2 regions of the Agrobacterium sp. rho-8.1 genome follow, and region 2 is predicted to be linked to the other one. Evidence: riboswitches for the same ligand, from Rfam matches in the RefSeq annotation. Region 2 holds a riboswitch; the other holds the start of a gene.
The links. Region 2 has a riboswitch for thiamine pyrophosphate ahead of RMR21_RS15170 (hydroxyethylthiazole kinase). Riboswitches for the same ligand answer to the same signal wherever they lie in the genome.
Positions count from the first base shown of each region.

Region 1: another riboswitch for thiamine pyrophosphate. It lies ahead of thiC (phosphomethylpyrimidine synthase ThiC); the one in region 2 lies ahead of RMR21_RS15170 (hydroxyethylthiazole kinase).

Region 1 covers NZ_CP192788.1:2,635,471-2,641,111, forward strand. The annotation lists gene RMR21_RS12980 (thiazole synthase) at 1-214, opposite strand, end outside; gene thiS (sulfur carrier protein ThiS) at 218-415, opposite strand; gene thiO (glycine oxidase ThiO) at 384-1,379, opposite strand; gene thiC (phosphomethylpyrimidine synthase ThiC) at 1,381-3,204, opposite strand; TPP riboswitch at 3,304-3,415, opposite strand; gene RMR21_RS13000 (acyl carrier protein) at 3,580-3,831, shown strand; gene RMR21_RS13005 (acyl-CoA dehydrogenase family protein) at 3,831-5,012, shown strand; gene RMR21_RS13010 (amino acid--[acyl-carrier-protein] ligase) at 5,037-5,641, shown strand, end outside.
Region 2 covers NZ_CP192789.1:78,521-84,161, reverse strand. The annotation lists gene alr (alanine racemase) at 1-80, opposite strand, end outside; gene RMR21_RS15185 (Lrp/AsnC family transcriptional regulator) at 206-667, shown strand; gene thiD (bifunctional hydroxymethylpyrimidine kinase/phosphomethylpyrimidine kinase) at 671-1,471, opposite strand; gene thiE (thiamine phosphate synthase) at 1,468-2,124, opposite strand; gene RMR21_RS15170 (hydroxyethylthiazole kinase) at 2,114-2,851, opposite strand; TPP riboswitch at 2,917-3,020, opposite strand; gene RMR21_RS15165 (heavy metal translocating P-type ATPase) at 3,352-5,604, shown strand; gene RMR21_RS15160 (NAD(P)/FAD-dependent oxidoreductase) at 5,601-5,641, opposite strand, start outside.

The DNA of each region.
Region 1 (5,641 bases), on a different replicon from region 2:
CTGCCGTATTGGGCAGAATGTGTCGGTCCAGCTCACGGATCAGCTCGAAAAACTGTCCGCCCTGCCTGCCGCCTGCCATTTCCCGTCGCAGCGAGATCGTGAGAATATCCGTCTTGGCCGCCCGCACCGCATCCGCCAACACGGCTGGCGAGGGATAGCGTGCCGTACCAAGAAGCAGCCTTGATCCGACCTCGCGTCCATAGAGTTTCAACATCGCCTATCCTCCCTGCATGGGTGACAGAACTTCGATCCTGTCGAATTCCTTCAATGAGAAATCGTTGCGATCCTGCGCATGGACGAGATCGCCATTGACCGCAGTCGCTAGCCAATCGCCCTCATAGTCAAGCACGGCCAGAAGCTGTGAAAGTGTGGCGGTGGCAAGATCATGCTCTTGCCCGTTGACGAGAACTCTCATGGGAAACCTCCTTGGAAACCAGGCTATCGGCGGCCTGCCGCGCCATGGTCGGCGACAGCAGAAATCCGTGCCGGTGCGCGCCGTTGATAAAGACCGTGCCGCCTTTTTCGGTGACACATGGAAGATTGTTAGCGAATGCTGGGCGGATGCCGGTGCCCGTTTCGATGATCTGCGCCTCCCCAAACGACGGATGCAGCGCGTAGGCCGCATTCAGCAGCTCCATCACAGAGCGCGCCGTGATCGGCCCCGCCTCATCCGTCTCGATCATCGTTGCCCCCACCATGAACCGCCCCGTTTCTCGCGGCACGATGTAGAGCGGAATCCGCGGATGAAGCAGCCGCACGGGACGCGAGAAGGTGACTTCATGCGTTGCGAGATACAGCATCTCGCCGCGCACGCCACGAAGTCCGGAAAGCTTGCCGGTTTGCGCATGGCCGGTGCAATCGACAACGCGATCAAATGTCGCGTCATCTGTCGGCCCCTCACCAAGATGGAAGCGAACTCCCATGGAAAGGAGGCGTTGGCAAAGTGCGACAAGAGCCAATCGCGGATCAAGATGACCCTCCTCGGCAAAGAAGAGGCCGGTTCGAAACCGCTCTGCGAGATCCGGCTCAAGCGCCGCAATCTCGTCCTCATCCACCCAGCGATACCCCGTGGTACGGGAGGCGAAGCGGGACAGCTCTGATCTGTCCCGTGCCGGCGCCACGACCAGCGTGCCGTTGCGCACCACCAGCCCCGGCGTTGCCTCGTCCCACCAATCGAGTGCTGATTGGCCTGATGTGAGCACGGCTTCCTCGGCGCTCTCGCGTTCGCACCACGGCGCCAGCATGCCGCCCGCATACCAGGACGCACCGCGCCCCGGTTGGATCGCGAGATCGCAGACGTCTACCTCTACGCCACGACGTGCGAGTTCGAAAGCAGCCGTCAGACCGACGACGCCAGCGCCTTTGACGAGAACCCGCATCTCATTCTCCTGCGACCGGCTTTTCCAAGGGCATATAGAGGTCACCACCCTGCTGGAATTTCTGCGCCATGGCCTCCAGACCTTCCTTCTGCGCTTCGGCGCGGATGTCGTGCGAAATGCGCATGGAGCAGAATTTCGGCCCGCACATGGAGCAGAAATGCGCAACCTTGTGGGCTTCCTTCGGCAAGGTCTCGTCGTGGAACGAGCGCGCCGTTTCCGGGTCGAGCGACAGGTTGAACTGGTCCTCCCAACGGAACTCGAAACGGGCGCGAGACAAAGCATTATCGCGGATTTGCGCTGCGGGATGGCCCTTGGCAAGATCGGCGGCGTGGGCCGCGATCTTATAGGTGATGACGCCGACCTTCACATCGTTGCGATCCGGCAGACCCAGATGCTCCTTCGGCGTGACATAACATAGCATCGCAGTCCCGAACCAGCCGATCATTGCGGCACCGATGCCGGAGGTGATGTGGTCATAGCCGGGCGCGATATCGGTTGTCAGCGGTCCAAGCGTATAGAAGGGCGCTTCGCCGCAGACCTTCAGCTGCTTGTCCATGTTTTCCTTGATCTTGTGCATCGGCACATGGCCGGGGCCTTCGATCATGACCTGACAATCTTTCGCCCAAGCGATCTGCGTCAACTCGCCCAGCGTTTCCAGTTCGGCAAATTGTGCGGCATCGTTTGCGTCGGCAATAGAGCCGGGCCGCAGCCCATCGCCCAGCGAAAATGAGACGTCGTAAGCGCGGCAGATGTCACAGATCTCATCGAAATGTTCGTAGAGGAATGATTCCTTGTGGTGATGCAGACACCACTTGACCATGATCGAGCCGCCACGCGAGACGATACCGGTCACGCGATTGACGGTCAGCGGAATGTAATGCAGCCGCACACCGGCATGAATGGTGAAATAATCCACGCCCTGCTCCGCCTGTTCGATCAGCGTATCGCGGAACACTTCCCAGTTCAGGTCTTCGGCAATGCCGTTTACCTTTTCCAGCGCCTGATAGAGCGGCACAGTACCAATCGGCACCGGTGAATTGCGGATGATCCATTCGCGGATATTGTGGATGTTGCGACCGGTGGACAGGTCCATGACCGTGTCGCCACCCCACCTGATTGCCCAGACCATCTTGTCGACCTCGTCCGCCATGGAAGACGTGACGGCGGAGTTGCCGATATTGGCATTGATCTTGACGAGAAAATTGCGCCCGATGATCATCGGCTCTGCCTCGGGGTGGTTGATGTTGGCGGGAATGATCGCCCTGCCCGCCGCCACCTCTTGGCGCACAAATTCTGCAGTGACGAAATCTGGAATATTTGCTCCAAAACTCTCGCCATCACGTACCAGCTTGTCTTTCGCCGCCTCGCGCCCGATGTTCTCGCGAATGGCAATGTATTCCATCTCAGCCGTTATGATGCCCGCCCTTGCATAGGCAAGCTGCGTCACCGCCTTGCCATCCCTTGCCTTCAATGGCTGATGACGGTGAGAGAACTCCGGCGTCAAACGCTCACCGGTGGCAAAGCCATTATCCTCCGGTTTGACGTGGCGACCATCATAAGCCTCGACATCGCCCCGCGCGACAACCCAGTCGCGTCTCAGGCGGGGCAGACCGCTTTCGATGCTGACGGCGTGGGATGGATCGGTGTAGGGACCGGAGGAATCGTAGACCGTAACCGGCGGTTCGCCCGCGGTCGGATGCACGGCGATTTCTCGCATGGGAACACGGATATCAGGGTGGATGATGCCTGGCTTGTAGACCTTGATCGAAGCGGGCAGCGGACCTGTGGTGACGACAGGGGTGATATTTTTAGCGGCAATGTTCATCGTGAGGCTCCAAAGCAAAAACAGTGGAGACCCAGTTCGAGCATGAAAGACGAAAAACCACGGGACGAATTGCACTCAATTCGGCACGACCGAACTGCTGTTCCCGCGTTTGCACCGTCCCTACGCCAGTGTGAACTGGATCAGGTTCATAGGGTCACTGCGCGCGATAGCAGTATCTCAGCCCCTTGACGGGACCCCCCTGGTGAATGACGCAATCAGAGACCCGACACACAATTTTGTCAAGCCATCTGTGGAGACTGTTGAAAAGCGAAAAATTACGCTAAGTTAACCTATCCATTTATTCGAATGTTATTTTTTCGAGCTTAACTCGAAGAATGCGCTATGATGACGCGGCATGAAGGGAGACTACTGAGAATGAATTCAACTATTCGTGAAATACTGTCGAAATTCGGTCAACTCCCCGTGCCGGTCGATACAATCGAAGATGGGGCTGACCTTTACGCCGCCGGGCTTTCTTCTTTCGCGTCCGTACAGCTGATGCTCGGCATCGAAGATGCATTCGATATCGAGTTTCCAGACAGCATGCTTAACCGTAAGTCTTTTGCGAGCATCAAGGCCATAGAAGACACGGTCAAAACCATTCTCGATGGTAAAGAGGCAGCCTGATGAACATGTCGGTCGCCCCGCCTGATGCTACGTTGACAGCGCGCGCCTCCCGCGTTGCGACCATCGCGGCACGGCATGCCGACGACGTTGATACCGCCGGACGATTTCCCATGGAGGCCATCGACGCCCTGCGCGCCGAACGTCTTTTGGGAATACAGGTGCCGCTTCACCTCGGCGGCGAGAGTGCCAGCATCGCGCAAATCGCCGATATCTGCTGCATCCTCGGCCAATCCTGCTCTGCAACCGCGATGATATTCGCCATGCATCACATCAAGGCATCGAGCCTGGTGGAACATGGCGAAGACAGCGAATGGCACATGGCCTTCATGCGCCGTGTGGCCGCTGAGCAGCTGCTTTTGGCGTCCGCCACGACAGAAGGCGGCATTGGCGGAAACATGCGCAATTCCATCTGCGCCATCGAGGTCAACGGTCCCGATTGTACGCTGGAAAAAGACGCGACCGTCATTTCTTATGGCACGCACGCCGATGCCATTCTCATCACCTCACGCGCCAACGCAGCGGCTGCACCCGCGGATCAGGTCATGACGGTTTTCCTGAAAGACCAGTACACGCTGGAGCGAACCCATATCTGGGATACGCTGGGCATGCGTGGCACCTGCTCCGATGGCTTCCTATTCAAGGGCAAAGCGCCCTCCGAGCAGATTTTCTTCAAGCCTTTCGCTGAAATCGCCGCGCAGTCCATGCTGGCCACATCACATCTTTTGTGGAGTGGCGTCTGGTACGGCATTGCCTCCGATGCGGTCTTGCGGGCACAAGCCTTCGTTCGTGCCGCCGCCCGAAAATCGCCGGGTGTCGCCCCACCGGGTGCTATCCGTCTGGCAGAGGTGTCGAGCAAGCTGCAGACCGTCAAATCGAACGTCATTGCCGGCCTCAAGGCCTATGAAAGTACCAAGTCGGATCCCGACAAGCTGATGTCGATGGGTTTTGCCATCGCCATGAACAACGTCAAGATTTGTTCGTCGGAAACCATTCTCGAGATCATCAACCATGCCATGCTGATTTGCGGCATCATGGGCTACAAAAATGGGACACCTTACAGCCTTGGACGGCATCTGCGCGATGCGCATTCGGCGCAACTGATGATCTCCAACGACAGAATTTTGAGCAATTCTGCCAATCTCCTGCTCGTTCAGAAGCAGGACACCAGTCTTTCGATATAAACTCTGGCCTTTCAGGATAACACCATGGACATGCAAACTACGTTTCTGGATCGCCTGTTTGACAAAGGCCTGCTGATCGATACTGGCGTTGATGGCCTTTATGGCCGCAGCGGACAGTTCGAAGACGTCATTTCCGGCTTCGAGCGCCTGATCGGCACGGTCGGCGGTGCTGACAAGGCCGAAGTCATTCGCTTCCCGCCCGGCATCAACCGTGCTTACTTCGAAAAAAGCGGTTACATGAAAAGCTTTCCGCAATTGGCTGGCACCGTCCATTCCTTTTGCGGTTGCGAGCTGGACCACGTCAGCCTGATCAAGAGCATGGATGAAGGCGCAGACTGGACGAAAGACCAGAAGATTACCGACATCGTGTTGACGCCTGCAGCCTGCTACCCGCTTTATCCGACGATTGCAAAACGCGGAAACCTGCCTGCCAATGGCGGTCTCTACGACATACAGTCGTACTGTTTCCGCCACGAACCCTCCAAGGATCCGGCCCGCCAACAGCTTTTCCGCATGCGCGAATATGTCCGCATGGGCACCGAAAGCGACGTCACGGAGTTCCGCCAGCTATGGATGGATCGCGGCGTCGAGATGATGGAAAAGATCGGCCTTGATGTGAAGCTTGAGAT
Region 2 (5,641 bases):
TCGCGCAGAGCACCAAGGTCTATGGTTAGATAACCGCTGGCACCGCCACTCGCCTTTTGGCGACTGATCGTCATGTCCATCATCGTTCCCTTGTTATTTTCTAGAAGACTATTGCAACGATCATCGAATTTTCGCAGTTTGATACGTCGATTGTTCGAACAATATCGATTCAACGCAATATTCGGTGGTGAAACGGAATGATTTTATGTCGGCTTTAGACTCTACCGATCGTCACATCATCCGCATGCTCAGGCTGAACGCCCGCATCAGCAACGCCAAGCTGGCGGCAGAGGTTGGTCTGTCGCCGTCTGCCTGCCTGCGGCGGGTCGATATTCTGGAGCGCGAGGGTGTCATTCGCGGCTACACGGCACTGACGGGAAATGCAGCGGGCGGTGAGGTCATCTCTGTCATCATCCAGATCACGCTGGATCGGCAGACAGAAGATTTTCTCAATCGTTTCGAAAGCGCCGTGCGTCGCTATCCCGAAATCCGCGAGTGCTATTTGATGACCGGCGGTTCCGACTATTTTCTACGAGTAGAGGTGGAAAGTGCCGGTGATTTCGAGCGGGTTCACAAGGACATTCTGTCGAAACTGCCGGGCGTTTCGCGCATTCATTCCAGTTTCGCTATCCGCAACGCATTGGCCAGCCCGAAGCCAAGAGGCTAACGATCAGGCATTCCACCAGCGGTAAAAGTGGTGCACAGGCCCGTGACCATCGCCAATATGGAGGTTTCGACCCGCAGCCAGCGCGCCTTGCAAATAATCCTTTGCCAGTCCAATCGCGTCTGCCAGAGGGTAGCCAAGAGCCAGATTTGCAGTGATGGCAGATGCGAGTGTGCAGCCCGTGCCGTGGTCATTGCTCGTGTCGATGCGGGGCATCGAAAATTCCTGTATGCCGTCACTATCAAGCAAAAGATCGACGCTTTCAGAACCCGTGCCATGTCCACCCTTGATCAAAACAGCATTGACGCCTGTCTTCAGGATTGCCTCCGCCTGTCGGATCACTTCCTGCCGGTTCGTTGCAACCTTTCGGCCGCTGAGAAGAGCTGCTTCCGGTAGGTTCGGGGTGGCCAGGAGTGCCAAAGGCAGCAGCCTGTTGCAAAGACTTTCAATGGCATCTTCCTGCAAGAGGCGATCGCCGGATGTCGCTACCATCACCGGGTCCAAAATGACCCGTTTGCCGGTATGACGCAGACCCGTAGCAATCGTCTCGATGGTCTCGATGCGCGAAACCATACCGATCTTTACAGCCCCGATGTCGAGGTCGGAGAAAACGGCGTCCATTTGTGCCGTGATCATTTGTGCTGAGATATTCTCAACAGCTGTCACGCCTCTCGTGTTCTGCGCCGTAACTGCCGTAATCACACTGGCGCCGTAAACGCCGAGCGCCGAAAATGTCTTGAGGTCGGCTTGTATCCCGGCCCCGCCGCTGCTGTCGGATCCGGCGATCGTCAGGGCAATCGCGGTCATCGGGATGATTCCAGCGCGACATCAACTTGGTGGCGGAAATCAACCGTTGCCGCTGCAATATCCACGGCGCGGAACAGTGCAGAAATAACGGCAACGCCATCAGCGCCCGCTTGAATAACGGCTGCGACGCGCTCCAGCGTGATGCCTGCGATAGCACCGACCTGTAGATCGGGCCGAAGGTCGCGGAGATAAGAACGCAGTTCCCTTAATCCCTCCAAGCCAACCGGCGCATCGGGGTTGACCTTGGAGATCGTCTCGAAAACGCCGCCAATGCAGGCATAGTCCGCAGGTGCCAGGGCAACACGCTCTGCGTCGCCCATGTTCTTGACGGTCAGGCCAATAATCGCATCTGGCCCCAACAGTCGTCTCGCCATGTGCGGGTCCATATCATCGACACCCAGATGCACACCATCTGCGCCGGATGCCAATGCCACATCAATACGGTCGTTGATGACAAGAGGAACGCCTGTCGCCTTCAACGCTTCGACCATGAGGCTGGCCTGTTCAATCATCTCCCGGGTGGAGGCTTGCTTGTCACGGTACTGGATGATCGTTGCGCCGTGCCGTGCTGCAACAGCTGCAAGTTCCGGCAAGGGTGCGATATCGGCAAGCGATGCGTCCACCAAAGCGTTCAGCCTGTAATCAATCCTCATTGTGCTCAATCCTTGCAAGGGACAGAATGTCGTTTGTGTTTACCGCATCCAGCGCGTCCAGAAAGGCCGCTTCGAAGGTGCCGGGACCACGTGCGTGCTTGGCGGCAAGCTGTGCCGATACGCCCGTCACCGCCAGTGCCGCTGCGGCCGCCAACATCGCGTCCGGCTCTACAGCCATAAAAGCGGCGATCACGCCGCCGGAGAGGCAACCGGTGCCGGTAACCTTCGCCATCCATGGATGGCCGTTGACGATATTGATCTTGCGGCGATCATCCTTCAGCACATCCTGAGGGCCGGTCTGGATGCGCAGCACGTTGCCGATATCGCCGATAACAGCCATCTCGGCCGCGTTACCGCGTACGATGGTCGGGTGAAGCGTGATGAGTTCCTGCGCAAACTTCAACCGTGAGGGCGAGTAGTCGCAGTGAACGGGGTCTACGATCCAGGGCTTACCCTCGGCATTTGCGACCTCCACAGCAATGCGAATGACCTTGCGTCTTGCTGCATCCAAAGTGCCGAGATTGACCGTCAGCGCGTCGACCTTGGAAACGAAGCTTTCGATTTCCTCTTCCGAAGATGTCATGGAGGGAATGCCCCCGACAGCGGTTATACCGTCAGCGGTAAACTTCTGAACGACAGTGTTCATCAGGCAATGCACTCGTGGTTGTCGTTGCCGCACGCGCACTATAAGCTCTGCCGCGCTGTTTGCCGTCGGAAAGCTCGGCATGGGTCTCTCGCTCCAGATGTATGATCACGGAGGTCACGCACGAGCGAAGAAAAGAAAAGCTTGGCCATTGGCAGACTGTTCCGTTCCTACGCCGGCATGACCCGGATCAGGTAAATAAGAGTTTGACCAAGTCATCTCAGCGCTGGAAAGCGCACCCCTCGAACAGTTTGATTTCATAAGGGAATTTAAGGGTCATGTCAATGATCGCTATGCTGAACCGTTGGTCCCCTCCCATTTTCGGAAACTTGCTAGGCTCATGCCTCGTTAAATCACAACCAGAACATGACGGTTGCTGCGATGCATATGCCACGGAAGCATTAAATCACTCAACGTAGCGTCTCCCTTTGATCTTAGAGCGTGTTCAGAACGTCCAATTCATGGGCTCAAGGCACATAGGCGGAGCGCTTTCCGATTTTATATCGCGAAACATTGTATTTCCTCTTGTAGCTCTAGTGGCTATAGGTCGTAAGGCTGTGCTTACAGATGAGAAGGACCACATCATGAGCACGGCTTTGCAGACCAGATTTCGTGTAGAGGGCATGGACTGCGCCTCTTGTGCCAACAAGATCGATACCGCGGTGCGTCGTATGGATGGCGTGGCGGATGTATCCGTGTCCGTGACAGCCGGAACGATGACTGTCAGTCATGACGACAGGAGCGATCTGGTTGCCATCGGCAAAAAGGTGAGCGGGCTTGGTTATGAGGTCAAGCAATTGCCTGCAGGCGGCTTCAGCGCACAGGCGGCAACGCATGAGCATGGCCCTGGTTGCTCGCATGATCACGGTCACAATCACAATCATGACCATGACCATGGTCATAGTCACGCGCCCGTTGCTGCGACGTCGGTTGCGGTTGAGGGGCTGCATGGTCACGATCATGGACCAAGCAATGGCCCTTGGTGGAAAAGCAAGAAGGGGCGGGCGACCATTCTGGCCGGTCTGGCGCTGGTCGTTGCCTATGGTATCGGCCACCTGGTCCCGGATATTCAATTTTACGCTTTCACCGCCGCAATGCTTGTCGGTCTCGTTCCCATCGCCCGCCGCGCTTTTATGGCCGCGCGCGCCGGAACACCGTTTTCCATAGAAATGCTGATGACGATTGCGGCCTTGGGCGCGCTCGTCATCAATGCCACGGAAGAGGCCGCAGCGGTTGTCTTCCTGTTTCTCATGGGAGAGCTTCTGGAAGGTGTGGCCGCCGGTAAAGCCCGCGACAGCATCAAGTCCCTGGCGGCGCTTGTTCCGAAGACGGCATTTGTCGAGGAGGATGGGAAAACCCGTGAGGTGCCCGCCCAAAGCCTTACCCTTGGCGCAATTATACTCGTGCGGCCCGGTGATCGCATTTCGGCCGACGGAACGATCCTTTCTGGCGAAAGCGCCATTGATGAGGCGCCTGTGACCGGTGAAAGTGTGCCGGTTCATAAAAAGCCTGGTGACACCGTTTTTGCCGGAACTGTGAATGGCGACGGCGCCGTGCGGGTAAAAGTGACCGCCACGGCGCAGGACAACACCATCGCCCGTGTGGTGAAGCTGGTGGAGGAAGCGCAGGAGAAAAAAGCACCGACCGAACGCTTCATCGATCGCTTTTCCAAATATTACACGCCGGCCGTGGTTGTCGTTGCAGCATTGGTGGCCACCATACCGCCACTCTTCATGGGAGGTAATTGGGACGAATGGGTCTACAAGGGCCTTGCCATTCTGCTGATCGGTTGCCCTTGCGCATTGGTCATTTCCACGCCAGCGGCCATTGCAGCCTCCCTTTCCGCCGGTGCGCGTCAGGGTCTGTTGATGAAGGGTGGCGCGGTTCTGGAAGGTCTTGGCAAGTTGACGGCCGTTGCGCTGGACAAGACCGGTACATTGACCGAAGGCAAGCCGAAGGTTACCGACATCGTGCCTTTCGAATTCAAAGAGGCGGACATCTTGCGTTTGTCAGCCGCCCTCGAAACAGGGTCCAGCCACCCACTTGCTTTGTCCATTCTTGCCAAGGCTGCCGAACGGGGTGTTGATATTCCAGCAGCCAGCGACGCCAAGGCGCTGGGCGGCAAGGGTGTAACGGCCGTCGTTGATGGGCAGGAAACATTCCTTGGTTCTCCGCGGGCAGCAGGCGAGCGTGTTGTTCTTTCCGAGCATCATCAACAGGTCATCACTGCGCTCAACGACGAGGGGAAGACCGTTTCCGTTCTCGTCGTCGGCAACCGGTTGGCCGGTGCCATAGCCATGCGTGATGAACCGCGTGCAGATGCCATCAACGGTCTCAACCAGCTGAAAGAGCGCGGAATCAAGATCGTGATGCTGACGGGCGATAATAAGCGCACGGCAACGGCAATCGGCCAGACACTGGGAATCGACGTGCGCGCCGAACTGATGCCAGAAGACAAGCAACGGATTGTCGGTGAGTTGAAAGCAGAAGGCTTTGTCGTTGGCAAAGTGGGAGACGGCATCAATGATGCGCCAGCGCTCGCGGCGGCCGATATCGGCATCGCCATGGGTGGCGGAACGGATGTGGCGCTGGAAACGGCCGATGCTGCCATTCTGCACGGTCGCGTTGCCGATGTCGCCCGCATGGTCGATCTGTCAAAACGCACCATGCGCAATATTCACCAGAATATTGCCATGTCGCTGGGTCTGAAGGCGGTGTTTCTGGTGACGACGATCATCGGCATCACCGGCCTCTGGCCCGCTATTCTCGCAGACACCGGCGCGACCGTTCTTGTTACGCTCAACGCCTTGAGGCTGTTGCGGGTATCGAAGGCCTAAAACTCCGCCACCTTGCCCCAGACGGATGTGTTCAGGC